DNA from 2 places in the Streptococcus sp. 27098_8_73 genome. Region 1 is predicted to be linked to the other one. Evidence: predicted binding sites of a transcription regulator. Region 1 holds the regulator's gene; the other holds the start of a gene.
The links. The regulator NrdR, encoded in region 1, represses ribonucleotide reductase genes. The targets are predictions, from matches to a motif close to ACACNATATATNGTGT.
Positions count from the first base shown of each region.

Region 2: the regulator NrdR is predicted to act here: its motif matches at 1,929-1,944, upstream of nrdH (glutaredoxin-like protein NrdH).

Region 1 covers NZ_JAPVZT010000003.1:32,250-48,123, forward strand. The annotation lists gene der (ribosome biogenesis GTPase Der) at 4-1,314, opposite strand; gene O3651_RS02780 (NADPH-dependent oxidoreductase) at 1,357-2,073, opposite strand; gene dnaI (primosomal protein DnaI) at 2,070-2,969, opposite strand; gene O3651_RS02790 (DNA helicase) at 2,970-4,124, opposite strand; gene nrdR (transcriptional regulator NrdR) at 4,131-4,604, opposite strand; gene O3651_RS02800 (alanine/glycine:cation symporter family protein) at 4,753-6,084, opposite strand; glycine riboswitch at 6,175-6,264, opposite strand; gene O3651_RS02805 (carboxymuconolactone decarboxylase family protein) at 6,693-7,241, opposite strand; gene O3651_RS02810 (acetyl-CoA carboxylase carboxyl transferase subunit alpha) at 7,425-8,195, opposite strand; gene accD (acetyl-CoA carboxylase, carboxyltransferase subunit beta) at 8,192-9,055, opposite strand; gene O3651_RS02820 (acetyl-CoA carboxylase biotin carboxylase subunit) at 9,121-10,488, opposite strand; gene fabZ (3-hydroxyacyl-ACP dehydratase FabZ) at 10,507-10,929, opposite strand; gene accB (acetyl-CoA carboxylase biotin carboxyl carrier protein) at 10,926-11,423, opposite strand; gene fabF (beta-ketoacyl-ACP synthase II) at 11,424-12,656, opposite strand; gene fabG (3-oxoacyl-[acyl-carrier-protein] reductase) at 12,708-13,442, opposite strand; gene fabD (ACP S-malonyltransferase) at 13,455-14,375, opposite strand; gene fabK (enoyl-[acyl-carrier-protein] reductase FabK) at 14,368-15,342, opposite strand; gene O3651_RS02855 (acyl carrier protein) at 15,472-15,696, opposite strand; gene O3651_RS02860 (beta-ketoacyl-ACP synthase III) at 15,751-15,874, opposite strand, start outside.
Region 2 covers NZ_JAPVZT010000005.1:125,241-141,114, reverse strand. The annotation lists gene nrdE (class 1b ribonucleoside-diphosphate reductase subunit alpha) at 1-1,489, opposite strand, end outside; gene nrdH (glutaredoxin-like protein NrdH) at 1,584-1,802, opposite strand; gene O3651_RS05125 (phosphocarrier protein HPr) at 2,245-2,508, shown strand; gene ptsP (phosphoenolpyruvate--protein phosphotransferase) at 2,513-4,246, shown strand; gene O3651_RS05115 (NADP-dependent glyceraldehyde-3-phosphate dehydrogenase) at 4,481-5,905, shown strand; gene glgB (1,4-alpha-glucan branching protein GlgB) at 6,284-8,197, shown strand; gene O3651_RS05105 (glucose-1-phosphate adenylyltransferase) at 8,201-9,343, shown strand; gene glgD (glucose-1-phosphate adenylyltransferase subunit GlgD) at 9,333-10,472, shown strand; gene glgA (glycogen synthase GlgA) at 10,469-11,899, shown strand; gene O3651_RS05090 (glycogen/starch/alpha-glucan phosphorylase) at 12,033-14,429, shown strand; gene O3651_RS05085 (phosphatase PAP2 family protein) at 14,573-15,073, shown strand; gene manA (mannose-6-phosphate isomerase, class I) at 15,223-15,874, shown strand, end outside.

The sequences.
Region 1 (15,874 bases):
GTCCTACTTCCGCTTCCTTGCAATCAAGTGAATCGGTGTTCCTTCAAAGACAAAGGCCTTGCGGATTTGATTTTCTAAGAAACGCAGGTAAGAGAAGTGCATAAGCTCTTCTTCGTTGACAAAGATGACAAAGGTTGGCGGTTTGGTTGCTACCTGAGTCGCATAGAAAATCTTGAGACGCTTGCCCTTGTCAGTCGGCGTCGGATTAATCGCGATAGCATCCATGATGACATCATTGAGTACCGCTGATGGAATTCGGGTATTCTGACTCTGACTGATTTGCTTAATCATGTCTGGCAGCTTATGGAGACGCTGCTTGGTTAGGGCAGAGACGAAGATAATCGGCGCATAAGACAAGTACTGGAACTGGTCGCGGATATCTTCTTCCCAGTCTTTCATGGTATGGTTGTCTTTTTCCAGCGTATCCCACTTATTGACGACGATGATCATTCCTTTTCCTGCTTCATGGGCGAAGCCAGCGATTCGCTTGTCGTACTCACGAATTCCTTCTTCAGCATTCAGCACCATCAGAACGACATCTGAGCGATCAATCGCCCGCATAGCCCGCATAACAGAGTATTTCTCCGTATTTTCATATACCTTGCCCGACTTGCGCATACCAGCCGTATCGATCATGGTAAATTCCTGACCTTCACTATCCGTAAAGACCGTATCAATAGCATCGCGCGTGGTACCAGCCACTGGACTGGCAATGACCCGATCCTCGCCCAAGATGGCATTGATCAAGCTAGACTTGCCGACATTAGGACGGCCAATCAAGCTAAACTTAATCATATCAGGATTTTCAACCACTTCCTCATGTGGAAGATTTTCAACGATAGCGTCTAGAACATCCCCTGTACCAATCCCATGGACAGAAGATACTGGAAATGGATCGCCCAAGCCCAGAGCATAGAAATCATAGATTTCATTGCGCATTTCGGGATTATCCACTTTATTAACCGCCAAGATAATCGGCTTGTGGGTCTTATAGAGCATGCGAGCGACATACTCGTCCGCATCCGTGATACCTTCCTTGCCAGACACGACAAAAACGATAACATCAGCCTCGTCCATAGCAATCTCAGCTTGGTGCTTGATTTGCTCCATAAAAGGCGCATCAACATCGTCAATTCCGCCTGTATCAATAATACTAAACTTACGATTCAGCCAATCTGCCGTCGCATAGATGCGGTCACGAGTAACCCCTTCCACGTCTTCCACAATGGAAATCCGCTCACCCGCAATCCGGTTAAATAGCGTTGACTTGCCGACATTGGGACGGCCGACAATGGCAATAGTTGGTAAAGCCATGTTTTTCCTCTTTCATTCTTTAGGACCGAGCTGAGCTCCGCCTTATTTTTCTAATTTCTTTTCTTTGAATAGTTGGTCAATCGCTTGATTCGGCTCCTGACCAAATTGGGCTGCCAAACGCTGGCTCCAAGTATCCTGTGCTCTCTCACCAGCATACTCAGCCTGCACATGGTCATAAGCCTCAATGACAGAGCTGAGTTGCTCGCAGTATTCTTCCTCAAAGACCACCGCTTCATACGGTAGGCGTGGCTTGACAGCATGGTTTTGATTGGGTTTTCCTAAAGCCATACCAAAAACTGGATAAGTATAGTCTGGCAGATTAAAGAGCTGGGCAATTTTTGAAGCTTCATAGCGGACTAAACCAATAATAACGCCGCCATAACCCAGACTTTCAGCTGCTAAGAGGGTATTTTGCCCTGCCAAAGCAGCATCTACCGAGCTAATGAGAATATTTTCGGTTCCTTCAGGGTAAAAACCATCCGTGTGCAATTGAACGCCCTTTTGAGCACGATTGAGGTCTCCTACAAAGAGCAAAAATGCTGAAGCCTGAAGAATTGCTTTCTGCGGAACTAAATCAAAGAGGGCTTCTTTTTTCTCTTTACTGCGCACCACAATGATCGAATAGGACTGGAAATTCTTCCAACTGGAAGCAGCACGTCCAGCATCGATAATGGCGCGTAGTTCTTCAGCTGAAATCTGCTCTTCCGTAAAGCGCCGAACAGACGTATGAGCCTTCATCAAGTTAATTGTTTCATTCATCGACGGTTCTCTCCTTCTAGATGCACTTCTTGAGCCAGAAACTTAATCCGCTCCATAACCCGCTTGGCTTGCCAGGTCTCATCGCCATTCTTAGAATTAGCAAAGTGACGCTCCAAATCTGCAAAACTAAAGTTAGAAGTAAAGAAAGTTGGCAGATTTTCCTGCATGCGGTGCTGGAGAATGACCTGCAAAATCTCATCCCGCATCCAGGGACTAGACTGCTCTGCACCGATATCGTCCAAAATCAGCACTTGAGCTGTCTTGACCTGGTCAATCTTGTCCTTGACCAAACCAGAGCTGATAGCATTCTTAACATCCAAAACAAAGCTCGGATAGTGAAGCAGAGTCGTTGAGACACTGCGTTTTTCTGACAAATCATGCGCCAGCGCAGCCATCATGTAGCTCTTACCCACGCCAAAATCTCCGTAGAGATAGACAGCCTTCTGATAATGCGGAAAATCCGCAACAAAACTGGTCAAGAGCTCAAAAGCCTTGTAACGACCAATATCGTCTAAATCCACTTTGGCCAAACTAGCCTCTTTTAGACTGACTGGCAGATTGATAAGGTTGAGACGGCTTCTAATCGCCTCCTGTCTCTCCTGCTCAATCAACTCAGGCGTCTCTTCATAGGCAACATCCGCATAGCCTTCATTTTTCACCAAAATTGGCTTATAACCCTTAGCAGTATAGTTCTGATCTTCTAGCAGGAAACGATCTCGTTCGGTAATGTATTGATTGAACTTAGAAATGCTCCGCTGAATTTCAGTTGGAGACAGTTGTTCTCGACTGATAAAGGCAGCGATATCTGGATCTGCTAAAATCTGTTGGACCAATTTTTGATAATCAAACTGCTTCACCTTATTCATATGAGGCATTGCCTGTCCTATTTTTTCCATTTAATCGCCTCCCTCTTCCAGTCTCGCTAAAAGTCTTCTTTTTTGTTCTTCTAGTTCCGCTTGTTTTTCTAAGCTGGTTTCATTCTTGTAATCCGGCTGACTCCAGTTCGGCACATTGCTTTTAGCAGAAGCTGGGCTGACTTGCGCAGGACGACTGTTCGTCTGCTGGTTGCGCTCACGGATTTTCAGGACTGCCTCTTCAGCCGAGGTCACCTTTTGATAAGAAAAGTCATTGGCCACCTTGAGGGCATACTTCTCATTGAGGTTGGCTGAATCCACCTTGTTAAAAGTCAGTAGCAGGATGATATTGATAACTTCATCCAACAGTCCCATCTCTGCCAAATCCTGAATCAGCTTCCGTTCACTACGCGTAATGGCCGCTTGACGGGTTTTCTTGATTTCTGCCAAAAAGAACAAGGGCTGCTTGCTTTTAGCCTCACGGATAATAGACTGCTCTTGTGGAGAAAAATCTCCCGAAACTGGTCTTTGCTGAATCTTTTGCTGCATCCGTTTCGTCGAAATCACATGTGACACAGCCGTTTCACGCGCTAAGACATAAGTCTCGTACCAAGTCCATTTCTTCTGCTCCGCAATAGCAAACAAGTCCAAGAGATCCGATTTTTCATCTGCAAAACGCAAGCCATCCTGAGCCATTCTCTGTTTAAAATGCGTCAAGTCAAAATCATTCTGGCGACTGTCTCTCATCGGACTGACTTCTTCCATGCCATAGATCTGGCTAAAAGAAGCACCGATCTTTTGCCCAGCTGGATTTTCCGGTCGTAGCTTATCTACCGCCGCCTGACCAATCTTTTTCTCCAAAAGACTACTGTACACATGGTGAGCAAAGAAGTCCTCAGCGGACAAGGTTGGATAGAGTCGGATGAAAAATCCCGTCTCCGTCTGGAAAAGCTCTAGCAACCCAATAGCTGATAGGCGCTCCAAGCTCCTCTCCAACGCTTCCATACCAAAGTCAAGATGATTTAAAATATGGCTGAAAAGTCGCTGCTGAGTTCCATTATCCCAAAAAGAAACCAGATAAAGATAAAGCGCGACTGCATCCTTGCCCACAATAGGTAGATAATAACGGGTCAGTCCGCTCATATCTTGACTGACCTGGTTATTAGACAAGAAAGAAAAATGATCATTTGGTTTCATAAGCCATTATTTTTCCTTTTTCTTCTTAGAACCCTTGGTAATCTGCTTCAAAAGGCTTTCCAACTCGCCAACATCCTTAAAACTCCGATAAACACTGGCAAAACGGACATAGGTAATTTCATCCAGCTCGGCCAGCTCATCCATGACCAGAGAGCCAATATATTCGCTGGCAATTTCATTTTCGCTCTGACTGCGAAGTTTTTGCTCAATCCGATTGACCAATTCTTCGATCTCGTCACTTGAGACTGGACGCTTCTGAGCGGAGCGGATGATTCCATTAAATATCTTATCCCGAGAAAACTGCTCACGCGTTCCATCTTTTTTGACAACGACTAGGGTTCTTTCTTCCACGCGCTCATAAGTTGTAAAACGATGCTGGCATTCCTCGCATTCACGGCGGCGACGGATTGTATTTCCATCTTCTGCCTGCCGGCTGTCAACCACACTTGATTTGCTTCCACCACATTTGGGACAACGCATGTCATTTCCTCCTAGAATCTTAATACTTCATTATACCATGTTTTGGGCAATAACAAAAGACGAGAGATTTCTCGCCCATAAAAAAACTAAAGCTGACAAAGCAGCTTTAGCAAGGTAACCTTCTTTCAAAAATCAAACAAATGAGAACTCAGCCCTTCTTGTCAAAATACTTTTTGGTTTCAGCAATAATGACAGGAGATAAGGCCAAGAGAGCAATCAGATTTGGCAAGGCCATCAAGGCATTGACAATATCGGCAATGACCCAAACTGCTTCTAGCTCAATAAAGCCCCCTAAGAGCACCATAGCAACAAAGATAATTCGGTACAAGCGAATATATTTAACACCAAAAAGGAACTCAAAGCAGCGCTCACCGTAGTAGTTCCAGCCTAAAATAGTGGTAAAAGCAAACAGAACTAGAAAAACGGATAGAAGGATTGGACCAAAATTGGCAAAGACAGTCGCAAAGGCTGCCTGAGTCAAGGACACGCCGTTAAGATTACCATCCCAGACACCTGTGATTAAAATTGTTAGACCTGTCAGACTACAAATAATCAGAGTATCGATAAAGGTTCCCGTCATAGAAATCAATCCTTGTTCGACAGGCTCCTTGGTCTTGGCTGCCGCCGCAGCAATGGGTGCTGATCCTAAACCAGATTCATTGGAGAATACTCCGCGTGCAACCCCATTTTGAATCGCCATCTGGATGGTTGCACCAGCAAAGCCACCAACAGCAGCCGTCTGACTAAAGGCAGAACTAAAGACTAGCTGAAGAGTTGGCAGCAAACGATCTAGATTGACTGCTAATACAGTCACAGTCCCCAAGATATAAATAGCCGCCATAAAAGGCACAACTTTGGTCGACACTCGAGCAATCGACTGAATACCGCTAAAAATAACTAGAGCCACCAAAATAGCCAAGATAGAGGCAGTCACAGCTGGAGGCAACTGAATCGTATTCTGCATAGCTTCTGTAATGGAATTCACCTGTGTGAAGGTCCCAATCCCTAAAAGAGCCACCAATACACCTGCTACAGCAAAGAAGATAGCCAGCGGACGCCACTTCTCGCCCATTCCTAGTAAGATATAGTGCATGGGACCGCCCGCCATGGCTCCATGAGCATCCTTGCGCCGGTACTTGATAGCCAAGAGGCCTTCGGCATACTTGGTTGCCATTCCAAAGAAAGCTGCTAGCCACATCCAAAATAAGGCGCCCGGTCCACCAACTTTTATGGCAGTCGCTACACCGATAATATTCCCCGTGCCAACCGTGGCTGCCAATGCTGTACAAAGAGCTGCAAAGCTAGACACATCTCCATGATGATCCTCACCGGAAACAAAAATTAAGCGAAAGGCGCGAGAAAGGCGCGAAATCTGTAGCAACCTCAGACGAAGTGTCAGATAAAGCCCTGTTCCAACTAATAAAATCAAGAGGGGAGGCCCCCAGACCAGAGAATCAATTTGATTCAGCAATTTCAACATAAATCTTCTGCTCCTTTTCCACACCGAGAAAAAGAAAAGTACATGTTTACACATGTACTCTGGATGCCTGAGAATGACCCTTTCCTGTCCTTCCCTTGCTCTGTCCTTTTACCTGAGAGTTTGAGCAGTTGCCTGCCTTGCCCCTTCGGTGCCAATCATGGTCTCTCCAGAGTTCCGTCCATTTCACAGTCATAAGGCTCAAACACTTATTTCTGAAAAACTTCATTCGGTGTTTATTCTAAATTTTCTATTATTTTAAAATAATATTCGGTTTTTGTCAATGTTTTATGAAAAATTTTGAATATTCTATAACCCCAAAAGGTTAGATAGAAAATTTATTCAAAGGTAAGATGATAGTAGCTCATAGAATCTCCTTGGTTACCTGTTGATGTAGTTATTTATGGTTCACACTGTTTGAAGTTCTGTAAGTTTTTATTGCACTATATTTTACAATTTTTCATTTCTTAAAGTATTGACAACATTCTTCCAAGAGTTAGTCCAGAGAAATTTTAGAAAGTCCTGTTAGTTCAGCACTGCTTTCTTGCTTGACTTGTAGGCAATGAAAAAGAATGGGTCGTTCTACAAAGCCCTTCTCACCTCCTCAAAGACTAGGCATAAGGCTGCAATTCTGGATTAATTGGTGTGTTGGCCAGATTATTGGCATAATTGCAGAGGGTCGCAAGGCTGACACCTAGAACTACATCCAGAGCATTCTCATGTGTATAGCCCGCTTCTAGGAAGTCTGACAAAGCCTCATCTCCGACCCGTCCCTTGGTATTGATAACAGCAATGGTAAATTTAGCAAGTGTATCTAGCTTCGGATCTGTATCAATCGGAGTACGATTGCGCAGAGCCTCCAAAAGATCATCATTCATTTGAATCTGCTTGATTGAAAAAGCTGTATGACCCGCCACACAGAAAGCACAACCATTAGTAACTGCAGCCGTAATCTGCACTACTTCGCGCTCAGTCGGTGTCAGGCTGTTACGGCGATTGATAGCTCCAACCGTCCGATAAGTTTCCAAAGCCGTTGGTGCATTGGCCAAAAGACCGATAAGATTAGGAATGTAGCCACCGTTATCTTTTTGAACAGTTTCTAAAGCCTCTTTCACCTCAGCTGGTGCAGACTCAATCGTATGGATAGTAAATTCTGACATATGAAACCTCATTTCTTTTAATTAGAAACTATCTTAACATAGGACCAATGACTTGTATAATATATATTTTATATGGCCTCTATAAAGAGAATATATTGCTACATGTCAAACCTAAATATATTACCTGCCTTAACTGCCTCCATACCTCTCTCAAGCATGAAAAAGAAGCCCTAAGGCTTCTGGCTAATATTTTCTAAAACGTTGATAACGCTCTTCTAAGAGTTGGTCAAGGGAAAGTTTAGAAAGTTCCGCTAGTTCAGTACTGATCTCTTGCTTGACTGCAGCTAGGAGCTCATTTTTATTAAAGCCGCGTTCGGGGATGACCTTCTCAACGACACCCATCTGCAAAAGCTCATGCGAGGTGATTTTCATCATCTCAGCCGCCTCCATTGCTCGGCTGCCATCCTTCCATAAAATCGAAGCAAAGCCTTCAGGACTGAGAATGGCATACATAGAGTTTTCCAGCATCCAGACCTTGTCAGCAACTGCCAAGGCTAGCGCCCCACCAGAGCCACCCTCGCCGATGATAATGGCAATAATGGGCACTTGCAGATCGCTCATTTCCATGAGATTACAGGCAATTGCCTCACCCTGTCCGCGCTCTTCAGCACCGACGCCAGGATAGGCACCAGCCGTATTGATAAAGGTCACGACTGGACGGCCAAATTTCTCAGCCTGTTTCATGAGACGCAAGGCCTTACGATAGCCTTCAGGATGAGGTTGTCCAAAGTTTCGTCGCAGATTGTCTTGCAAATTGCGACCTTTTTGAATACCGACCACTGTGATCGGCTGACCATTTAATGTTCCGATACCGCCAATGACAGCACCATCATCACGAAAACCACGATCTCCGTGCAATTCCACAAAATCATCAAAAATTCCTTGGGCAAAATCTAGAGCCGTCAAACGGGACTGATCACGCGCCGCTTTTATAATCTGACTGATTTTTGTCATTGGTCACCTCCATGAAAGCTCAAGAGAGTAGCAATCCGATCCCGCAATTCACCACGTTTTACAATCGCATCAACAAAGCCATGCTCCAGCAAAAATTCTGCCTTTTGGAAGTCATCTGGCAATTTTTCCCGTACAGTAGACTCAATAACCCGGCGACCGGCAAAGCCTACCAAGGCCTGCGCTTCCGCCAAGATAATATCGCCCTCCATAGCAAAAGAGGCTGTGACACCGCCTGTAGTCGGATCTGTCAAAACGGTCAGGTAAAAAAGACCAGCCTTTGAATGACGTTGCACAGCAGCAGAAGTTTTAGCCATTTGCATCAAGCTCATGATCCCCTCCTGCATGCGGGCACCGCCAGAAGCCGTAAAGAGGACGACTGGCAGCTTATACTCTGTCGCATACTCAAAGAGGCGGGTAATCTTTTCACCGACAACCGTTCCCATTGAAGCCATGATAAAGTTGGAATCCATAATCCCAAGGGCTGTTTTTTGTCCTTTGATACTAGCTGTCCCCGTCAAAACGGCCTCATCTAGGCCAGTCTTTGCCCGTGTCTCCGCCAGTTTTTCTCGATAATTTGGAAAACGCAAGGGATCTGTCGTCTCAATACCAGTGAACAATTCCTCAAAGCTTTCTTGATCCACCGTCAAACTCAGGCGCTCAAAAGCTGAAATCCGAAAAGTATAGCCACAGCTTGGACAGACACGCTCTGCCCCCAAATCCTTTTGATAAATGGTATGCTTACAACCTGGACACTTGGAAAAAAGCTCATCTGGAACTTCTGGTTTGGGCTGAGGCAAGGCACGTGAGGAACGATTAGGATTGATCCGAATATATTTATCCTTTTTTGAAAACAAAGGCATTGCTTACTCCTTCATCAAATTGTAGAGTGATTCTGCTTCTTTCAAACAGAATCACTCCTTGTCATCTATTTTTTCTCTTGATAAGCCGGAAGGAACTTCTCCATGAGAAAAGCTGTATCATAATCACCAGCAATCACATTAGGATCTGAAATCAAATCCAGCTGGAAATTGCTATTGGTCACAACACCGTCGATTTCTAGCTCATAGAGAGCCCGTTGCATCTTCATCAGGGCATCAAAGCGATTTTCCCCGTGAACGATGATTTTGGCAATCATGCTGTCATAGTAAGGAGGAATGGTGTAGCCAGGATAGACCGCCGAATCCACACGCAGTCCCACTCCGCCACTTGGCAGATAAAGATTGGAAATCTTTCCTGGGCTCGGTGCAAAGTTAAAGGCTGGATTTTCAGCATTGATCCGACACTCAATCGCATGTCCTCGAATCTCAACATCTTCTTGACTAAAGGACAGCTCTTGACCATCTGCAATCTTAATCTGCTCTTTAACAATATCCACACCGGTAACAAACTCAGTCACTGGATGCTCTACCTGCACCCGAGTATTCATCTCCATAAAGTAGAATTCACCCTTGGCTTCATCCAGCAGAAATTCAATCGTTCCAGCATTTTCATAGCCGACAGACTCAGCAGCCCGAACAGCCGCTTCCCCAATCTGCTGGCGCAGGGTTTTCCCAATCGCCACAGACGGACTTTCTTCCAGCACCTTCTGATTATTCCGCTGCAAAGAACAATCCCGCTCGCCCAAGTGGACCACATGCCCCTGCTGATCTGCTAAAATCTGCACTTCAATATGGCGCGCTGGATAGATAACTCGCTCCATATACATGGCACCATTACCAAAGGCCGCTTTGGCTTCACTAGAAGCAGACTCAAAGGCCGCTACTAAATCCTCAGGCTTTTCAACCTTACGAATACCCTTGCCGCCGCCGCCAGCAGAAGCTTTAAGCATGACTGGATAACCAATCTTTTCGGCGACTTCCAAGGCTTCTTCAGAGGTATGGACTTCCCCATCAGAACCCGGGATAACTGGCACTTTGGCCTTAATCATCTGAGCCCGCGCATTGATCTTGTCCCCCATCAAGTCCATGACAGCACCTGAAGGTCCAATAAACTTAATGCCGACTTCTTCGCACATAGTCGCAAATTTAGAGTTTTCGCTCAAAAAACCAAAACCAGGATGAATGGCTTCCGCACCTGTCAGAACAGCAGCAGACAGGACAGCGTTCATATTCAGATAAGAATCTGTAGACTTGGCTGGCCCGATGCAGACGGCCTCATCAGCCAGTAAAGTATGGAGCGCTTCCTTATCAGCCGTTGAATAAACAGCGACAGTATCAATTCCCAGTTCGCGGGCTGCACGAATAATTCTGACCGCAATTTCCCCACGGTTAGCAATTAAAATTTTACGAAACATGGTGAAATCTCCTCTTTCTTATTGACCAATCGCAAAGGTCAAGGTTCCGCTTGCTGCAAGTTTGCCATCAACTTCAGCCTTGGCCTCCACCACTGCAATGGTTCCGCGGCGCTTGACAAACTTAGCCGTCATAATCAGCTGGTCGCCTGGCACAACTTGCTTCTTGAACTTAACCTTGTCCATGCCAGCATAGAAGACCAGCTTGCCCTTATTTTCTTCTTTAGACAATTCCAGTACACCAGCCGTTTGAGCCAGTGCCTCCATGATCAAGACACCTGGCATAACTGGATACTGAGGGAAATGTCCGTTAAAGAATGGCTCGTTGATCGTCACATTTTTCAGAGCGACAATCTCATCTTCGCTGACTTCCAATACACGATCCACCAAAAGCATAGGATAGCGATGCGGAAGCGCCTCTTTTATTGCATTGATATCAATCATTTGATGCGTACCAGCCCTTTCCCAAACTCAACCATTTCTTCATTCTGAACCAGAATTTCTGTAATCAGACCATCTTTTGGTGCTGGAACTTCATTCATGACCTTCATGGCTTCAATAATCATCAGAGTTTGACCTTTTTTAACTTGGTCTCCTACACTGACAAAAGCTGGTTTATCTGGACCTGCAGCTAAGTAAGCCACGCCAACCAAGGGACTTTCCACAACATCACCCTCAGCAGCTGGTGTCGGGGCCTCTGGAGCCACCTCAGGTGCTGCAGTTGGAGCTGCTTGGGAAACTGTCTCAGATACAGGTGCACTTGCTGGCCGCACTGGAACTACAACAGGAGCTGCACTGACTGATGGAGTTGCTGCGACTGCGGCAGAACTTTCATTCTTACTGAAAGTCAGCTCATCACTTTGATTTTTATAAGAAAATTCACGTAGGCTTGATTGGTCGAACTGAGCCATCAAGTCTTTAATTTCATTGATATTCATCTAGCCCTCCCAACGCTTGAATGCCAGAACAGCATTGTGACCGCCAAAACCAAATGTATTAGAAATCGCATAAGGAATTTCTTGCTCCAAACCTTGTCCATAAACAACGTTCGCTTCAATATAGTCTGACAATTCACTTGTTCCGGCTGTTTTTGGTACAAAGTTATGGCGCATAGCTTCGATGGTAGCGATTGCTTCTACCGCTCCTGCAGCCCCAAGCAAGTGTCCTGTGAATGACTTGGTTGAAGATACAGGTACTTCTTTACCAAGAACAGCTACGATAGCACCACTTTCTCCTTTTTCATTAGCAGGAGTTGAAGTACCGTGGGCATTGACATAAGCCACTTGCTCTGGAGAAATCTCTGCCTCTTCCAAAGCCAATTTGATTGCCTTGATGGCACCTTGACCTTCTGGATGAGGTGAAGTCATGTGGTAAGCATCACAGGTATTACCGTAGCCAACTACTTCAGCCAAGATAGTCGCTCCTCGTTTTTCAGCGTGTTCCAGACTTTCAAGCACCAACATACCAGAACCTTCTCCCATGACAAAGCCATTACGGTCTTTGTCAAATGGAATAGAAGCACGAGTTGGATCTTCTGTAGTTGATAGGGCAGTCAAAGCTTGGAAACCAGCAATGGCAAATGGAGTGATAGACGCTTCTGATCCACCAACTAACATGACATCTTGGAAGCCAAACTTGATAGAGCGGAAAGCATCTCCAATGGCATCATTTGATGAGGCACAAGCTGTATTGATTGATTTACAAATCCCGTTTGCTCCGAAGCGCATAGCAACATTCCCTGAAGCCATATTTGGCAAAGCTTTTGGAAGAGTCATTGGCTTAACGCGTTTTGGACCTTTTTCATGCAAACGGATAACTTGATCTTCGATTTCCTTGATACCACCGATACCAGAAGCCACGATGACACCAAAGCGATCTTTGTCAATTGCTTCTACATCAAGATTCGCATTTGTTACCGCTTCTTGAGCTGCATATAAGGCATACAGAGAATAATTGTCAAAACGATTGGTGTCTTTCTTGATAAAGTATTTATCAAAAGGAAAGTCTTGGACCTCTGCCGCATTATGAACAGCAAAATCGCTGTGATCAAACTTGGTGATGGGACCAATCCCAATCTTACCTTCTTTTAAACTATTCCAAAATTCTTCTGGTGTATTTCCGATGGGAGAGGTTAAGCCATAACCTGTTACAACAACTCGATTTAGTTTCATAGTGAACTCCTTTATGATAATTGGTAAACTGTCAAATCCAAATGCATGCAATTACTGCATTGTCAGTCCGCCATCAATCGCGATGACCTGACCAGTAAGGTATTCCTGACCTGCTAAGAATAGGGCAACATCCGCTACTTCTTCGGTATTGCCGAACCGTTTCATTGGGATTTGAGCCAGAGAAGCTTCTTTGATTTTTTCAGAAAGCCCGTCCGTCATATCCGATTCGATAAAGCCTGGGGCAATCACATTGACACGAATATTGCGTCCAGCTACCTCACGAGCAACCGACTTAGAAAATCCAATCAAGCCAGCTTTAGAGGCTGCATAGTTGGCCTGACCAACATTGCCTGTCAAGCCGACAACACTTGATAGGTTGATGATTGCTCCCTGACGAGCCTTGGTCATTGGTTTCAAGACAGCTTGCGTCATATTGAAGGCTCCAGTCAGATTGACCTTCAGCACTTGCTCGAAGTCTTCCTCTGTCATCTTGAGCATAATCTTATCGCGGGTAATTCCAGCATTATTGACTAAGACATCTACAGAGCCCAAAGCTGCAATCGCCTCTTCAATCATTCGCTTAGCATCAGTACCATCAGACACATCGCCTGAAATAGCCACGACTTTGACCGGATAGCCAGCAAACTCAGCCAAAACTTCGTCTGAAATTTGACCACGCCCATTCAAAACAATATTGGCACCCGCACTTGCAAACTTATGGGCAATAGCCAGACCAATCCCACGGCTAGAGCCAGTAATAAAAACATTTTTATTCTTTAATTCCATTGGTATTCCCCATTATTTTTCCATTAGGGCTGTCAAAGTCTCCACACTTTCAACATGATAAACAACTGCTGATTTATCAATTTTTTTCAGAAAGCCAGACAATACTTTCCCTGGACCAATCTCGATAAACTCAGTCACACCAGCTTCCTGCATTTTAGCGATACTATCGTAGAAACGAACCGGCTCCATAACCTGACGAGTTAACAATTCCTTAATTCTGCCAGTTTCCATGATATCCGCCTCTGTATTGCCCACTAGCGGAAGCTGAAAATCAGCAAATTCTGTTTCAGCCAAAACCTGAGCTAATTGCTCACTGGCTGGTTTCAAGAGAGCTGTATGGAACGGACCAGAAACGTTTAGCGGAATCAAGCGTTTCACACCTGCTTCTTTGAGGAGTTCCACCACTTTATCCACCGCTGCCACATCTCCTCCAATGACGATTTGACCTGGAGTATTGTAGTTGGCAGGAGAGACGACTCCTAGCTGACTAGCCGTCTGGCAAGCTTCCTCGATAAGAGATACGTCCGCATTTAGGACCGCAACCATCTTTCCAGAACCAGCAGGAGCTGCTTCTTCCATGAAAGCTCCACGTTTTGCGACTAGAGCCACCGCTGTTTTGAAGTCCAGCGCGCCAGCAGCTACCAAGGCAGAGTATTCGCCCAGAGAAAGACCAGCTACCATATCAGGTTGGATTCCTTTTTCAGCCAGCAGGCGATAAATAGCAAGAGAAGTTGTCAAAATTGCTGGTTGAGTATAGCGAGTTTGGTTGAGTTTTTCTTCATCTTGGTCAATCAATGCCCGAACATCATAGCCCAGAACTTGATTTGCTTCCTCAAAAGTTGCCTTAACCACATCATACTGCTCATAGAGGTCACGAGCCATTCCCAGATATTGGGCTCCCTGACCAGCAAATAGAAAGGCTGTCTTAGTCATTTCTAGTTACTCCTGCCCAACGTTTTGCTTCTTGCTGAATCTTCTCAGCAGCGCCATAATAGATATCCTTGAGGATTTCTTCGACGGTTTCTTCCTTGCTGACCAAGCCTGCAATCTGACCAGACATGACGGAACCATTTTCCACATCGCCACGGACAACTGCATTGGCCAGAGCACCAGCACCCAGATTTTCAAAAACAGTCAAGTCTGGATTTTCTTGCTTGAAGGCTTCTTTTTCAGCCTTTTCAAAATCGCGAGTCAGCTTATTCTTGAGCGCACGAACCGCATGACCGAAGTGTTGAGCAGAAATTGTCGTATCGATATCACGAGCTTTCAAAATCATATCTTTATAATTTTGATGGGCATTAGATTCCTTAGCTACAACGAAGCGTGTTCCGACCTGAACCGCTTCTGCTCCTAACATAAAGCCAGCCGCAGCACCAGATCCATCCGCAATACCACCAGCCGCAATAACTGGAATGTTAACTGCTTCTACAACCTGACGAACCAAGGTCATGGTTGTTAACTTACCGATGTGACCACCAGCTTCCATTCCTTCAGCAATGACGGCATCTGCTCCGATTTTTTCCATCCGTTTAGCCAAAGCCACACTTGGTACAACAGGAATCACAGTAATACCTGCTTCATGGAAACGAGCCATGTACTTGCTTGGATTGCCCGCACCAGTCGTTACCACTTTTACACCCTCTTCGATCACCAAATCCACGATGTCATCTACAAAAGGCGACAAAAGCATGATATTGACGCCGAAAGGACGATCCGTCAAAGACTTAATCTTATCAATATTGGATTTCACCACTTCCTTAGGCGCATTTCCACCACCGATGATCCCAAGACCACCAGCCTTTGAAACAGCACCAGCCAAGTCACCATCTGCGACCCAAGCCATACCACCTTGGAAAATAGGATATTTAATATCTAATAATTCTGTAATTCGTGTTTGCATAATACCTTCCTCTAATCATTGCTTAAGTAATAGCTTGAGCCCAAACCGCTAGATAGCAACCTTTTTACTTTGAAATTCAAACTATTACCTAAACAAGAGAGAATATCTTGCGATACTCTCAAATCTTTATTATTTTGTTTTTTCTTCTACGTAGGTAACCAAGTCACCAACTGTTTTCAAGCCTTCTTCAGTTTCGATTTGGATGTCAAATGCATCTTCGATTTCTGAAATTACTTGGAACAAATCCAATGAATCTGCTTCAAGATCATCGAAAGTTGACTCAAGTGTAACTTCTGATGGCTCTTTACCAAGTTCCTCAACGATAATTTCTTGTACTTTTTCAAATACTGCCATGGATAGACTCCTTTAAAAAATATATTTTTTATCTATGTGTTTCCACATGATTAACTAAATTGTAACAATAAGCGTGCCCCATGTCAAACCTCCACCGAAACCTGACAATAAAATAGTCTGATCTCCGTTTAGCTTAATCAAGTCCTGTTGGACACACTCAGATAATAAAATCGGGATG
Region 2 (15,874 bases), on a different contig from region 1:
AGTTCATGAGCATAAAGTAGATGCTGGTGAACTCCACAGCTTCCGCAGATCCATAATCAATCAGTTGTTGCGCCAAATAGCTGTGCAATCCCATAGCTCCCAGACCAAAGGTATGGGCTAAACTATTACCGTGGTCAATTGAAGGAACTGCTGTGATGTGTGAGCTGTCTGTAACAAAGGTCAAAGCACGTGTCATAGTCCGGATGGATTTTCCGAAGTCAGGCGAAGTCATCATGTTGACGACGTTAGTAGAACCCAAGTTACATGATACATCTGTCCCTAAGTGGAGATACTCTTGTGCATCATTCAAGAGGCTAGGCTCCTGAACTTGCAGGATCTCTGAGCAAAGGTTGCTCATGATGATTTTACCGTCAATTGGATTTGAACGATTAGCTGTATCGATGTTTACGACATAAGGATAGCCAGATTCTTGTTGGAGTTTAGAAATTTCTGTTTCCAAATCACGGGTCTTGATCTTAGTCTTGGTGATCTTAGGATTGGCAACTAGCTCATCGTATTTCTCTGTGATATCGATATAGGCAAATGGTACACCGTATTCACGTTCGATTGAGTAAGGGCTGAAGAGATACATATCTTCATTCTTGCGCGCCAATTCATAGAACTTATCTGGAATGACAACACCGAGTGAGAGGGTTTTAACCCGAACTTTTTCATCAGCATTTTCTTTTTTAGTAGAAAGGAAAGCGATGATATCTGGGTGGAAGACATTGAGGTAAACAACTCCAGCTCCCTGACGTTGGCCCAGCTGGTTAGAATAGGAGAAACTGTCCTCAAAGAGTTTCATAACAGGTACAACGCCAGATGCAGCTCCTTCATAACCTTTTATAGGTGCTCCAGCTTCCCGCAGATTGCTGAGGGAAATACCGACCCCACCTCCGATACGAGACAATTGCAGAGCAGAGTTAATGGAACGGCCGATTGAGTTCATGTCATCTGTTACTTGGATGAGGAAGCAGGAAACCAATTCGCCACGACGAGCCCGGCCAGCGTTGAGGAAGCTTGGTGTAGCCGGTTGATAGCGCTGGTGGATGATTTCATTTGCAATATCCTTGGCAATGGCTTCATCTCCGTTGGCAAAGTAGAGGGCATTAAAGAGCACCCGATCTTCCATGCTTTCCAGATAGTATTCACCATCATTTGTCTTCAGTGCATACTGGTTATAGAATTTATAGGCAGCCATGAAAGATTTGAACTTGAAATCTTGAGCATGGATAAAAGCAGACAACTCTTCAATATATTCAGGAGAATAGAGTTGGATAAATTCTTTTTCCAAGTAGTTTTCTTCGATTAAATATTGAATTTTTTCAGTAATAGAAGCAAACTTCATCGTGTTTGGTTCAACATTTTCTTTAAAGAAGGCTTCCAAGGCTTCTTTGTCTTTGTGAAGCATGATTTGCCCATTGACTGGACGGTTGATTTCGTTATTTAGACGGAAGTAAGTCACATCTTCTAAGTGTTTGAGTCCCATAATTTTCCTTTTTCTAAAATGTCTTTTGCTTTTACAAAATAAACGGCTCCTACGAATGATAGGAGCGGCAACAAAGCTCTAAATACTGGCGAGATTATGATAATTTTTTAAGTTTACCAGGCTGGAAACCAGAAAATGCTTCAGTTGGCGTTTGAATAACAGGCGCTGCATTGAAACCGAGGCTTTTAACATGGTCGATGTATTCTGGTTGCTCATCAAGGTTGATTTCACGATATTCCACATTGTTGGTATCAAGAAAACGCTTGGTCATCTTGCATTGAACACAATCGTTTTTAGAGTAAATAGTTACCATTAGATGATTCCTCTATACTTTCATTTTCTTAAATTTTAATCTGAAACTAGTATATCTAAAAGCGAATTCGATGTCAACAGTTTTGAACTAAATATTGTATGACATTTTCTTATAGCAACTATAGAGATACAATATATAGTGTATAAAACATCGAAACAAAGAGAAATAACCACAAGAAGTAACAGCGCTTACTGTACTTTAAGCGAAGCTAGACCAAGAAGAATTCATTATAAGGAAGAAAGCCTAGAGACTATTTTGGAAAGAGAGGGAGTTGATGATTGAATCTACTATTTTAAAACAGAATTCATTTTCAAAGTCTAACGAAATATTTTGTAAGCGGGCTATAAAATTCTTGAAAAAGATTTCAAAAAGTGATATAATACCAACTTGTAAGGGTTATCACTTTAACTCAAAAAGAATTATTTTAAAGGAGAGTCTAACTATGGCTTCTAAAGATTTCCACATTGTGGCAGAAACAGGTATTCACGCGCGTCCAGCAACATTGTTGGTACAAACAGCTAGCAAATTTGCTTCAGATATCACTCTTGAGTACAAAGGTAAATCAGTAAACCTTAAATCAATCATGGGTGTTATGAGTCTTGGTGTTGGCCAAGGTGCTGACGTTACAATCTCAGCTGAAGGTGCAGACGCGGATGATGCTATCGCTGCTATCTCAGAAACAATGGAAAAAGAAGGATTGGCATAAGAAAATGACAGAAATGCTTAAAGGAATTGCGGCATCTGATGGTGTTGCTGTTGCTAAGGCATATCTATTAGTTCAACCGGATTTGTCATTTGAGACTGTTTCAGTCGATGATACGAATGCAGAAGAGGCTCGTTTGGATGCAGCTCTTGAAGCTTCACAGAACGAGCTTTCTGTTATCCGTGAGAAAGCAGTAGATAGCCTTGGTGAAGAAGCAGCTCAAGTATTTGACGCTCACTTAATGGTACTCGCTGACCCTGAAATGGTTGGTCAAATCAAAGAAACGATCCGTACTAAGAAAGTAAATGCGGAAGCTGGTCTGAAAGAAGTTACAGACATGTTTATCGCTATTTTTGAAGGTATGGAAGACAATCCATACATGCAAGAACGTGCGGCAGATATTCGTGACGTAACGAAGCGTGTTTTGGCAAACCTTTTGGGCAAGAAATTACCAAATCCAGCTTCTATCAATGAAGAATCAGTTGTCATTGCACATGACTTGACTCCTTCTGATACAGCTCAATTAGACAAGAAATTTGTTAAGGCGTTTGTAACCAATATCGGTGGACGAACAAGCCACTCTGCGATTATGGCGCGTACGCTTGAAATCGCAGCGGTATTGGGAACTAATAATATCACTGAACTCGTTAAAGACGGCGATATCATCGCAGCTAATGGTATCACTGGTGAAGTAATCATTAACCCAACTGAAGAGCAAGCAGCAGAATTCAAAGCAGATGGTGAAGCTTATGCGAAGCAAAAAGCTGAATGGGCTCTCTTGAAAGATGCTCAAACAGTGACTGCCGATGGCAAACACTTTGAACTCGCTGCTAACATTGGTACACCAAAAGACGTTGAAGGTGTCAATGCAAATGGTGCTGAAGCCGTAGGTCTTTACCGTACAGAATTCCTTTACATGGATTCACAAGACTTCCCAACAGAAGATGAGCAGTACGAAGCATACAAGGCTGTACTTGAAGGAATGAATGGTAAACCAGTGGTTGTCCGTACCATGGACATCGGTGGAGATAAGGAACTTCCTTACTTCGATATGCCGCATGAAATGAACCCATTCCTTGGTTTCCGTGCATTGCGTATCTCTATCTCTGAAACTGGTGACGCTATGTTCCGTACACAAATCCGCGCCCTCTTGCGTGCTTCTGTACATGGACAATTGCGCATCATGTTTCCAATGGTTGCTCTTTTGACAGAATTCCGCAAGGCTAAAGCAGTTTACGAAGAAGAAAAAGCGAAATTGCAAGCGGAAGGAGTTGCTGTAGCGGATAATATCCAAGTAGGTATCATGATTGAAATTCCAGCGGCAGCAATGTTAGCGGATCAATTTGCCAAAGAAGTTGACTTTTTCTCTATCGGTACTAACGACTTGATCCAATACACAATGGCTGCTGACCGTATGAACGAACAAGTTTCATACCTCTACCAACCATACAACCCATCTATCCTTCGCTTGATCAACAACGTTATCAAGGCAGCTCACGCTGAAGGCAAGTGGGCAGGTATGTGTGGAGAAATGGCCGGTGACCAAACAGCTGTGCCACTCCTTGTCGGTATGGGCTTGGATGAGTTCTCTATGAGTGCCACTTCTGTCCTTCGGACTCGTAGCCTCATGAAGAAATTGGATACGAAGAAGATGGAAGAACTTGCACAACGCGCATTGACTGAATGTGCAACGATGGAAGAAGTTCTTGAACTTGAAAAAGAATATCTTGACTTCGATTAATCTGAAAATTAAGATCAGGAAATTTTCCTGGTCTTTTTTAGTTTTTTCAGCGTCATAGTAGACCTAGTGTAGAAAGTGAGACTCGATGAAAAATCGAGAAATATGGAGAGTTCATATAAACAAAAGAAAATGATTTGTGAAATTTGTGAAAAATTTCTTTAAATTTATAAAATTTAGTTGAAATTTTCAGAAAATTTGATAAAATGATACTTAATAACATTTTGGAGGGGACACGTGACACAATATAAGAACTATATAAATGGAGAGTGGAGAGCTTCTGAAAATGAAATCACCATCTCATCTCCTATCAATAATGAGATTTTAGGAACTGTGCCTGCCATGAGTCAGGCAGAGGTTGATGATGCGATGGCGAGCGCTCGTGCGGCTTTGCCAGCTTGGCGCGCTCTTTCAGCAGTCGAACGTGCAGCTTATCTGCATAAGGCCGCGGATATTTTGGAGCGCGATCAGGAAAAGATTGGCGAAATTCTTGCAAAAGAAGTTGCCAAGGGTATCAAAGCGGCGATTGGAGAAGTTGTTCGGACAGCAGACTTGATTCGCTATGCGGCCGAAGAGGGAATTCGTATTCATGGCCAGGTTATGGAAGGTGGCGGCTTTGAGGCTGCCAGCAAGAGAAAATTGGCTGTGGTTCGTCGTGAGCCTGTAGGAGTTGTCTTGGCTATCGCGCCATTTAACTACCCAGTCAACCTGTCTGGTTCTAAGATTGCTCCTGCCCTTATCGGTGGAAATGTCGTGATCTTTAAGCCACCTACACAAGGTTCAATTTCTGGTCTGCTCTTGGCTCAGGCTTTTGCTGAGGCTGGTCTGCCTGCTGGTGTTTTCAATACCATCACAGGACGTGGTTCAGAAATTGGGGATTACATCATTGAGCATAAGGAAGTAAACTACATTAACTTTACTGGTTCGACTCCAATCGGAGAACGCATCGGTAAGTTGGCTGGCATGCGTCCAATTATGTTAGAATTGGGTGGTAAGGATGCTGCAGTCGTGCTGGAAGATGCTGACTTGGAACATGCAGCTAAGCAGATTGTTGGCGGGGCATACAGTTATTCCGGTCAGCGCTGTACGGCTATTAAACGTGTCATTGTCATGGAGAGCGTGGCAGATAAATTAGCGGCGCTGATTAAGGCAGAGGTAGAGAAACTGACGGTTGGGGATCCCTTTGATAATGCGGATATCACACCAGTCATTGATAACGCATCAGCAGATTTCATCTGGGGCTTGATTGAAGATGCTCAAGAAAAGGGAGCGTCAGCCTTGATAGAAATCAAACGTGAAGCAAATCTCATCTGGCCTGCCTTGTTTGACCATGTGACACTGGATATGAAATTAGCTTGGGAAGAGCCATTTGGTCCTGTTCTTCCGATTATTCGTGTGACTTCCGTTGAAGAGGCTATTCAGATCTGTAATCAGTCAGAATTTGGTCTTCAATCTTCAGTCTTTACAAATGATTTCCCGAAAGCATTTGAAATTGCTGAGAAACTGGAAGTGGGTACTGTACACATCAATAATAAGACCCAACGTGGTCCAGATAACTTCCCATTCCTTGGTGTTAAGGGATCTGGAGCCGGAGTGCAAGGGATTCGTTACAGTATCGAAGCGATGACACAAGTGAAATCCATCGTGTTTGATGTGAAATAATGAGAAAGGCGGCTTTGTGCGGCCTTTTTTCTTACCTTTATGAACTTGTAATTCTAACAAGTGTTCGAACAATATAAAAATAAGCAAGCCTTTATATTTTTGATTACTTATCATTTTAAAATGTAAATTTACATATTGGTCTATACAAATTTTAACCGTTTTATCTCTAATTTTATATCAAATATTTCAGGTAAAATCCTGTAGAATCAGTATTTCATGAGATCTTCTTCAACGATCTATTGATATAGCAACTCATTATTTTGAAGAAATTGGGCTTTTGAAATTTTTGAGATAGTTTTTGGAAATTTACTTGAAAAATATAAGAAAATGGGGTAAAATAGAAACATAGAAAACGCTTACAAATAGAAAGGTGACTAAATGGACAAAAAAGAAGCATTAAGAACCTTTACAACAGGTGAAAACTTTCATTTGCAGCATTATTTGGGAGTGCATCAGGATGTGGTGAATGGCAAGGCTGGCTACACTTTTAGAGTTTGGGCTCCAAATGCGCAGAATGTGCATCTGATTGGAGATTTCACCAATTGGTATGGAGAGCAGATTCCTATGACTCGCAATGAAGGCGGTGTCTGGGAAGTCTTCACGGATTTGCCTAAGGAAGGAGATATTTACAAGTACAATATCAAACGCAGTAGTGGTCAGGAAATCTTGAAAATTGATCCGCTGGCTATCTATTTGGAAGAGCGCCCAGGTACGGGAGCTATTGTTCGGACTATTCCAGAGAAGAAGTGGCAAGATGGACTTTGGCTGGCTCGGAGAAAGCGTTGGGGCTTTTTCTCAAGACCGGTCAATATCTATGAAGTACACGCTGGCTCTTGGAAACGCAATCCTGACGGCAGTCCATATTCTATGGCTCAGCTTAAGGAGGAGTTGATTCCTTATCTGGTCGAAATGAACTATACACACGTTGAGTTCATGCCGCTCATGGCCCATCCTTTGGGACTCAGCTGGGGCTACCAGCTCATGGGTTACTTTGCCTTTGAACATACTTATGGAACGCCAGAGGAATTTCAGGACTTTGTCGAAGAATGTCACTTGAATAATATTGGTGTCATTGTGGACTGGGTTCCAGGTCACTTTACCATCAATGACGATGCCTTGGCCTACTATGATGGAACACCAACCTTTGAGTATCAGGATCATGACCGAGCTCACAACTATGGCTGGGGTGCCTTGAATTTTGACTTGGGAAAAAATGAAGTGCAATCTTTCTTGATTTCTAGTATCAAGTTCTGGATTGATTTCTACCATCTAGATGGGGTTCGTGTGGATGCGGTTAGCAACATGCTCTATCTAGACTACGATAGTGGTCCTTGGCAGCCAAACAAGGACGGCGGTAATCGTAACTATGAAGGCTACTATTTCTTGCAGCGCTTGAATACGGTCATCAAGCTAGCTCATCCTGATGTCATGATGATTGCTGAAGAGAGCTCGTCCGAAACCAAGATTACAGGCATGAGAGAGATGGGCGGTTTGGGCTTTGACTTCAAGTGGAATATGGGCTGGATGAACGATATTCTCCGTTTCTATGAAGAAGACCCGATTTATCGCAAGTACGATTTTAATCTGGTGACCTTCAGCTTTATGTATGCTTTTTCTGAAAACTTCCTCTTGCCTTTCTCTCACGACGAAGTCGTTCATGGTAAGAAGAGCATGATGCATAAGATGTGGGGTGACCGCTATAATCAATTTGCTGGTCTACGCAACCTCTTGACCTATCAAATCTGCCATCCAGGCAAGAAACTGCTCTTTATGGGTTCAGAATTTGGTCAATTCCTAGAGTGGAAGTCAGAAGAGCAGCTGGAATGGTCAAATCTGGACGATCAGATGAACAAGCAGATGCAAACCTTCACTTCTGCCCTCAATGCCTTTTATCGAGATAATCGTCCGCTTTGGGAGATTGATCTTAGCTACGATGGCATCGAAATCATCGATGCCGACAATACCGATCAGAGTGTCCTTTCCTTTATCCGTAAGACGGAAAAAGGAGATATGTTAGTCTGTGTATTCAATATGGTGCCAGTAGAGCGCAAAAACTTTACCATTGGTGTGCCAGTGGCAGCCGTTTATGAAGAAGTATGGAATACTGAATTAGAGAAATGGGGAGGTGTTTGGAAAGAACACAACGAAACAGTTCAGTCTCAAGAGGGACTATGGAAAGATTATCCGCAGACCTTGACCTTTACGCTACCAGCTTTGGGAGCAAGTATTTGGAAAATCAAGCGTCGTGTGAATGTTCGTAAAAATGCTAAAAAAGATTCCACAAAGGAGTAGGATATGAAGAATGAAATGCTAGCTTTGATCCTTGCCGGTGGGCAAGGAACTCGTCTTGGAAAGCTCACACAAAGTATTGCAAAACCAGCAGTACAGTTTGGTGGTCGTTATCGTATTATTGATTTTGCGCTGTCAAACTGTGCTAACTCTGGGATCAACAATGTCGGTGTGATTACCCAGTACCAACCACTTGCTTTGAACAGTCACATCGGGAACGGTTCAAGCTGGGGCTTGGATGGTATCAACACAGGTGTATCCATTCTTCAGCCTTACTCTGCCAGTGAAGGAAATCGTTGGTTTGAGGGAACTAGCCACGCTATTTTCCAAAATATTGACTATATTGACAGTATCAATCCTGAATATGTCTTAATCCTATCTGGAGATCATATCTACAAGATGGACTATGATGATATGCTCCAATCCCATAAGGATAACAGCGCTAGTTTGACGGTTGCAGTCTTGGATGTGCCTCTCAAGGAGGCCAGCCGTTTTGGTATTATGAATACCGATGCTAATAATCGGATCGTTGAATTTGAAGAAAAACCAGAAAATCCTAAATCAACCAAGGCTTCTATGGGAATCTATATCTTTGACTGGCAACGTCTCCGCAATATGCTGATTGCTGCTGAAAAGAGCAATGTCGATATGTCCGACTTTGGTAAGAATGTTATTCCTAACTATCTTGAATCTGGCGAAAGCGTTTATGCTTATGAATTTAACGGCTACTGGAAAGACGTTGGTACGATTGAGTCACTTTGGGAAGCTAACATGGAATACATTAGCCCAGAAAATGCTTTAGACAGTCGTGATCGTCAGTGGAAAATTTACTCACGCAACTTGATTTCACCACCAAACTACCTTGGTGCAAATGCTCATGTTGAAGATTCTTTGGTAGTTGACGGCTGTTTCGTAGATGGAACTGTTAAGCACTCTATTCTTTCAACAGGCGCTCAAGTTCGTGAGGGTGCAGAAGTCACTGATTCTGTCATTATGAGTGGCGCTATTATTGGTCAGGGAGCTAAGATTAAACGTGCGATCATTGGTGAGGGTGCTGTTATTTCTGATGGTGTGGAGATTGACGGGACAGATGAAGTGCAAGTAGTCGGATATAATGAAAAAGTGGGGGTACCAACAGATGAAGATTGATAAATATTCAGCGATTTTAGGAAATACGGTCGGTTTCCACGACATGTCAACCTTAACAGAACATCGTCCAGTTGCCAGTTTGCCATTTGGTGGGAAATACCGCTTGATTGACTTCCCACTCTCTAGCCTTGCTAATGCTGGTGTTCGTAGTGTCTTTGGTATCTTCCAACAAGACAATATCAGCTCTGTCTTTGACCATATTCGTTCAGGTCGTGAGTGGGGCTTGTCTACACTTTTGAGCCACTACTATCTAGGCATTTACAATACTCGTGTAGAAAGCAGCACAGTTGGTAAGGAATATTATGAACAGTTACTGACTTATCTGAAGCGTTCAGGCTCTAACCAAACTGTAGCCCTAAACTGTGATGTGTTAATCAACATTGACCTTAATCAAGTCTTCCACTTGCATAACACAACCCAGCAACCGATGACAGTGGTTTACAAGAAATTGCCATCTAAAGATATTTCAGATGTGAATGCAGTTCTGCAAGTCAGTGAAACGGACCATGTCCTAGGACACAAGCTGCATAGTGATAGAGACGAGGGCGAGCTCTTCAATATGTCTACAGATATTTTTGTAGTAGATACGCCTTGGTTGATTGAAAAATTGGAAGAAGAAGCCCAAAAAGAATTCCCACAAAAACTGCGCTATGTTCTTCGGGACTTGGCAGCTGAAGTTGGAGCTTTTGCTTACGAGTACACAGGCTATCTAGCAAATATCCACTCTGTTGGTTCCTACTATAAAGCTAACATTGACATGCTTGATCGGCAGAAATTCTACTCCCTCTTCTCACCAAATCAAAAGATTTATACAAAGGTGAAAAACGAAGAGCCGACTTACTATGCAACAGGATCGAAGGTAAATCGCTCTCAGTTTGCCTCAGGTAGTATTGTAGAAGGTGAAGTTGTAAATTCTGTTATTTCGCGGAATACAAGAATTTTAGCGGGTAGCAGTGTCAAAGACAGTCTCCTCTTCCCACGCGTTGTCGTTGGAAAAAATGCAGTGGTAGAATATGCAATTGTGGACAAGGGCGTTGAGATTGCTGAAGGAGTTGTCGTTCGAGGGACAGCTGAACATCCAGTTGTACTGAAGAAAGGTCAAAAAGTTACAGAGGACATCGTTTCATGAAAATTTTATTTGTAGCAGCAGAAGGGGCACCTTTTTCCAAGACGGGTGGTTTGGGGGACGTTATCGGCGCCCTCCCCAAATCCTTGGTCAAAGCTGGTCATGAAGTTGGAGTCATTCTGCCCTATTATGATATGACGGATGCTAAATTTGGTGATCAAGTTGAAGATCTCTTCTCCTTTGAAGTCAGTGTCGGTTGGCGTCGGGAATATGTCGGTGTCAAAAAGATTGAGTTGGAAGGTGTCAACTTCTACTTTATCGATAATCAGCATTATTTCTTCCGTGGGCATGTCTATGGCGATTTTGATGACGGCGAGCGTTTTGCCTACTTCCAATTAGCAGCAATCGAACTGATGGAGCGCATTGACTTTATTCCAGATGTTCTCCATGCGCACGACTACCATACGGCCATGATTCCTTTCTTGGTCAAGGAAAAATACCGCTGGATTCAGGCCTATAACAACATCAAGACAGTACTGACTATTCACAATTTAGAGTTTCAGGGACAATTTCCGGATAGCATGCTTTGGGAACTCTTTGGTGTCGGCTATGAACGTTATGCAGACGGAACTCTCCGTTGGAATGACTGCCTCAACTGGATGAAAGCGGGCATTCTCTATGCGGATCGCGTGACGACTGTTTCACCGAGCTATGCCAACGAAATTCGGACAGCTGAGTTTGGCTGCGGTCTGGATCAGATTCTTCGGATGGAGTCAGGCAAGCTGGTCGGTATTGTCAATGGTATTGATACAGATATCTACAATCCAGAAACAGATAAATTGCTGGCTTATCACTTTAATAAAGATGATTTGACTGGGAAATTGGAAAACAAACGAGCGCTTCAAGCAAAAGTAGGCTTGCCGGTTCGGGATGATGTTCCTGTCGTTGGTATCGTCTCTCGTTTGACACGTCAAAAAGGTTTTGATTTGGTGGTGGAAGAGCTTCATAATTTGCTTCAGGAAGATGTGCAAATTGTGCTACTTGGAACAGGCGACCCTGCATTTGAACGGGCCTTCGCTTGGTTTGGTCAGGCTTATCCTGAAAAATTGTCCGCTAATATCCTTTTTGATGTTACTTTGGCTCAGGAAATCTATGCGGCTAGTGATATTTTCCTTATGCCGAGCCGCTTTGAACCTTGCGGTCTGTCGCAGATGATGTCCATGCGTTACGGTACACTGCCACTGGTTCACGAGGTTGGTGGCCTGCGAGATACGGTTGAACCTTTCAACGTCTATGATGGGCAGGGAACAGGCTTTAGCTTCAATAACTTCTCTGGTTATTGGCTAACATGGACTTTCAAAGAAGCCCTCAATCTTTACTGGCATGACCGAGAAGCTTGGCGCAGTCTGCAAATACAGGCGATGGAAAGAGATTTCTCTTGGGATACAGCCAGTCGAGCATACAGTGATTTATATGAGTCACTACTCTAGTATGTTGCATTAGAACAGCAATCCTCTCTTGTTTCTGACAAGAGAGGATTTGTCGGGTAAGTGGTCTTTCTCATGTTGACATCTTATCCAGACGGATGCTTTTCCCTAAAAGAAAGGAAGTTAATTCGTAAAAATGGAATTAAATAAAGAACAGTTTATCCGAGATTTCAAGGATACTTTGCACGAACGACAGCTGATTAAGATTGCGGATGCTACAGCAGCCGAGCTTTTTCAAGCCCTCGCTAGTACCATTCGTAAATATATCACGCCACTGTGGCTGGAGCGCCGCAATAAACTCGTGGAACAGCAGCAAAAAACAGCCTATTATTTCTCAATTGAGTTTCTGCCGGGACGTATGCTGGAAACCAACCTGCTCAATTTAGGTATTCTTGATACGGTCAAGGAAAGTTTTGCTGAGCTCGGAGTTGACTTTGAAGATGTAAAAAATGCTGAGCACGATATGGCTTTGGGAAATGGGGGACTTGGTCGTTTGGCAGCAGCCTTCATGGACTCGCTAGCTACAACGGGTTATCCAGGATTTGGCAATGGGATTCGCTATCGCTACGGTCTTTTCAAGCAGAGAATCGTGAATGGCTATCAGGTGGAAATTCCAGATGATTGGTTTGGCAGTCTAGGCAATGTCTGGGAAACCCGTAAGGATCACGGCATTGTGGATGTTAAAATCTTTGGTAATGTCTACTTGCGTGCCAATGAAGAAGGCCGCATTGTACCGGTTTATGAGAATTCTAAAACTTTGCGTGCTGTGCCTTATGACGTGCTTCAGATTGGCTTTGGCAATGACAATATCAACAATCTCCGTTTATGGGATGTTGAAATCCCAGAAGAATACGAACTGGACTATCCAACTATTGAAGCCCGTCGCCGGGTGCAGGACATCACTGCCATTCTCTATCCAGACGATTCTAGTTACGAAGGAAAAGAACTGCGTCTGATTCAGGAATACTTTATGACCAGTGCGGGTCTGCAGACTATTATCAAGTCTTATCTCAAGCAAGGTCGTCCGCTCAAGGATATTCATGAGAAGGTTTCCGTCCATATCAACGATACCCACCCAGCAGTCGCACCAGCTGAGTTTATGCGCCTTTTGCTGGATGATTATGGTCTCGAGTGGGCAGATGCTTGGAATGCGACGGTCAAGACCATGAGCTACACTAACCACACCATTTTGTCAGAAGCCTTGGAAAAATGGGATGCGGAGCTCTTCAAAAATGTCTTGCCGCGGGTTTATCAAATCATCCTAGAAATCGACAACCGCTATGTAGCTGAAATGGCTGGACGTGGCCTTGATCCGAAGGTCATCGAAAACACTCGGATTGTCAAGGACAATCAAGTCCACATGGCCCACTTGGCTATCATCGGTGGGCATTCAATCAATGGTGTTGCCAAACTCCACACCGAACTGCTCAAAGAAGACACCTTGCGTGATTTTTACAGCATTTATCCAGAGAAGTTTAATAACAAGACCAATGGGATTATCCAGCGCCGCTGGCTGCAGATTGCGGACCAGCCTCTGTCATCTGAGATTGATAAGTTGATTGGTAAGGGCTGGAGAAGTGATATCCATGAGCTGCGCAAGCTTTTGGAATTCAAGGACAATCAGCAAGTGCTGGGCGATTTCTACCGAGTGAAGCAAGAAGCCAAGGCTCGTCTGGCTGACTTCATCAAGGAATCAACAGGAGTAGAAGTTTCTACAGAAGCTATCTTTGATGTCCAGGTGAAACGCCTCCACGCTTATAAGCGTCAGCTGCTCAACCTGCTTCATATCATCAAGCTCTACTGGGACCTCAAGGACAATCCTGATAAGGACATGGTACCGCGCGTCTTTATCTTCGGTGCCAAGGCTGCTCCAGGCTATCACTTTGCCAAGTCTGTTATCAAGCTGATCAATGAAGTAGCCAATCTGGTCAACAAGGATGAAAGCCTGCAAGGCAAACTCAAGGTTGTCTTCCTAGAAAACTACCGTGTCAGCCTAGCTGAGCTCATCATTCCTGCGGCAGATGTATCAGAGCAGATTTCTCTGGCTTCCAAGGAAGCTTCTGGTACTTCCAATATGAAGTTTATGATGACAGGTGCCATTACCCTGGCTACACTGGACGGAGCCAATATCGAAATCAAGGACGAGGTCGGTGACGACAATATTGTCATCTTTGGGATGGACAAGGACCAAGTTTACGAGCACTATGCCCGCCACGATTACTACTCACGCGGTGTCTATGAAAGCAATCCAGATATTCGCCGAGTGGTCGATACCTTTGTCAACGGCACCATTCCAAACGTCCGTGAAGAAGGCTCTGAGATCTACGAAGCCCTTATCACCCACAATGACGAATACTTCCTCTTGGAAGACTTCCACTCCTATGTAGAAGCTCAAGAGAAGATTGATGCCCTCTATCGTGACAAAGAAAAATGGGCCCGCATGAGTTTGATTAACATCGCTACATCCGACAAGTTTACTTCAGATGATACCATTGAGCAATATGCCAAGGAAATCTGGAACTTGGAGAAATAAACCTCTTCGGAAAATATGAACACTAAGAGATTGGGGCCTGGTTCTCAGTCTCTTTTGCTATCCATCTACCATCCTGTCTAGAAATATGCTATAGTAGAGAAAGTATGAGAATTCAACTTTTTAAAAAAGCAGGGTAAGCAAGTATGAGAGACTATGAGATTTTTTATCAACAATTAACAGCTTCCTTTCGCAGTCGTCCTAGGATAGTGAAAGGAATGGCCTATTTTAATAGGGGGATGACTGTTTTTATGCCTCTGGTGTATGGTCTGATTCTGGTTTGTGCCTTTCTGACGGAAGGTTGGAAAGGGCTGCTTGCTTTTTTTCTCCTGCCAGCTATCGGATTTGGTCTCTTGTCAGCGATTCGTAAACAGCTGAATCAAGCACGTCCTTACGAAAAATGGGCTATTCAACCCTTGCTGGTCAAGGATACATCGGGCAAGTCCATGCCTAGCCGCCATGTCTTTTCGGCTACAGTGATTTCCATGTGCCTGCTCTACTTTTTCTGGTTGCCGGGGCTTATCTGCCTCTTGCTTTCAGCGGGGTTGGCTACAGTGCGCGTGATTGGCGGAGTGCACTATCCAAAGGATGTGGTGATAGGATACCTTTGCGGCATTTGCTGGGGAGCTTTAATCTTTTTATTATAAATGTCTGGCGAGAGCCAGATTTTTCTTTGTAAAGTAAATTGAGGAGTAGACAAAGTGCCCGAGTCTATATTATAATGTAAGCAGTACCAAACTTTTATCATCAAGGATTGCCAGATTTTGGATGATGAAAAATATGTAAGGAGACTATTATGTCAGAACCGTTATTTCTAGAGTCTGTGATGCAGGAGAAGATTTGGGGTGGCACCAAGCTGCACGATGTTTTTGGCTATGAGATTCCCAGCGACCATGTGGGCGAGTATTGGGCAATTTCGGCTCATCCGAACGGTGTCTCAACCGTCAAGAATGGACGTTTTGCCGGTCAGAAGCTAGATGCGCTCTATGCCGAGCACCGTGAGCTCTTTGGCAATCGCCCGGAGCCTGTCTTTCCACTTTTGACAAAGATTTTGGATGCCAATGACTGGCTTAGCGTACAGGTCCATCCAGATGATGCCTATGGACTAGAGCACGAAGGAGAGCTTGGCAAGACTGAATGCTGGTATGTTATCGCTGCAGACGAAGGGGCAGAGATTATCTACGGTCACAATGCCAAGAGTAAGGAAGAGCTGCGTCAGCAGATTGAGAGCAAGGACTGGGATCATCTTTTGACCAAAATTCTAGTCAAGGCTGGTGACTTTTTCTATGTGCCAAGTGGTACCATGCATGCTATTGGCTCAGGGATTCTGATTTTGGAAACTCAGCAGTCCAGTGACACGACCTACCGTGTCTATGACTTTGATCGTAAGGACGATGCTGGCAATCTGCGTGAGCTGCATTTGGAGCAATCGATTGATGTTTTGACTA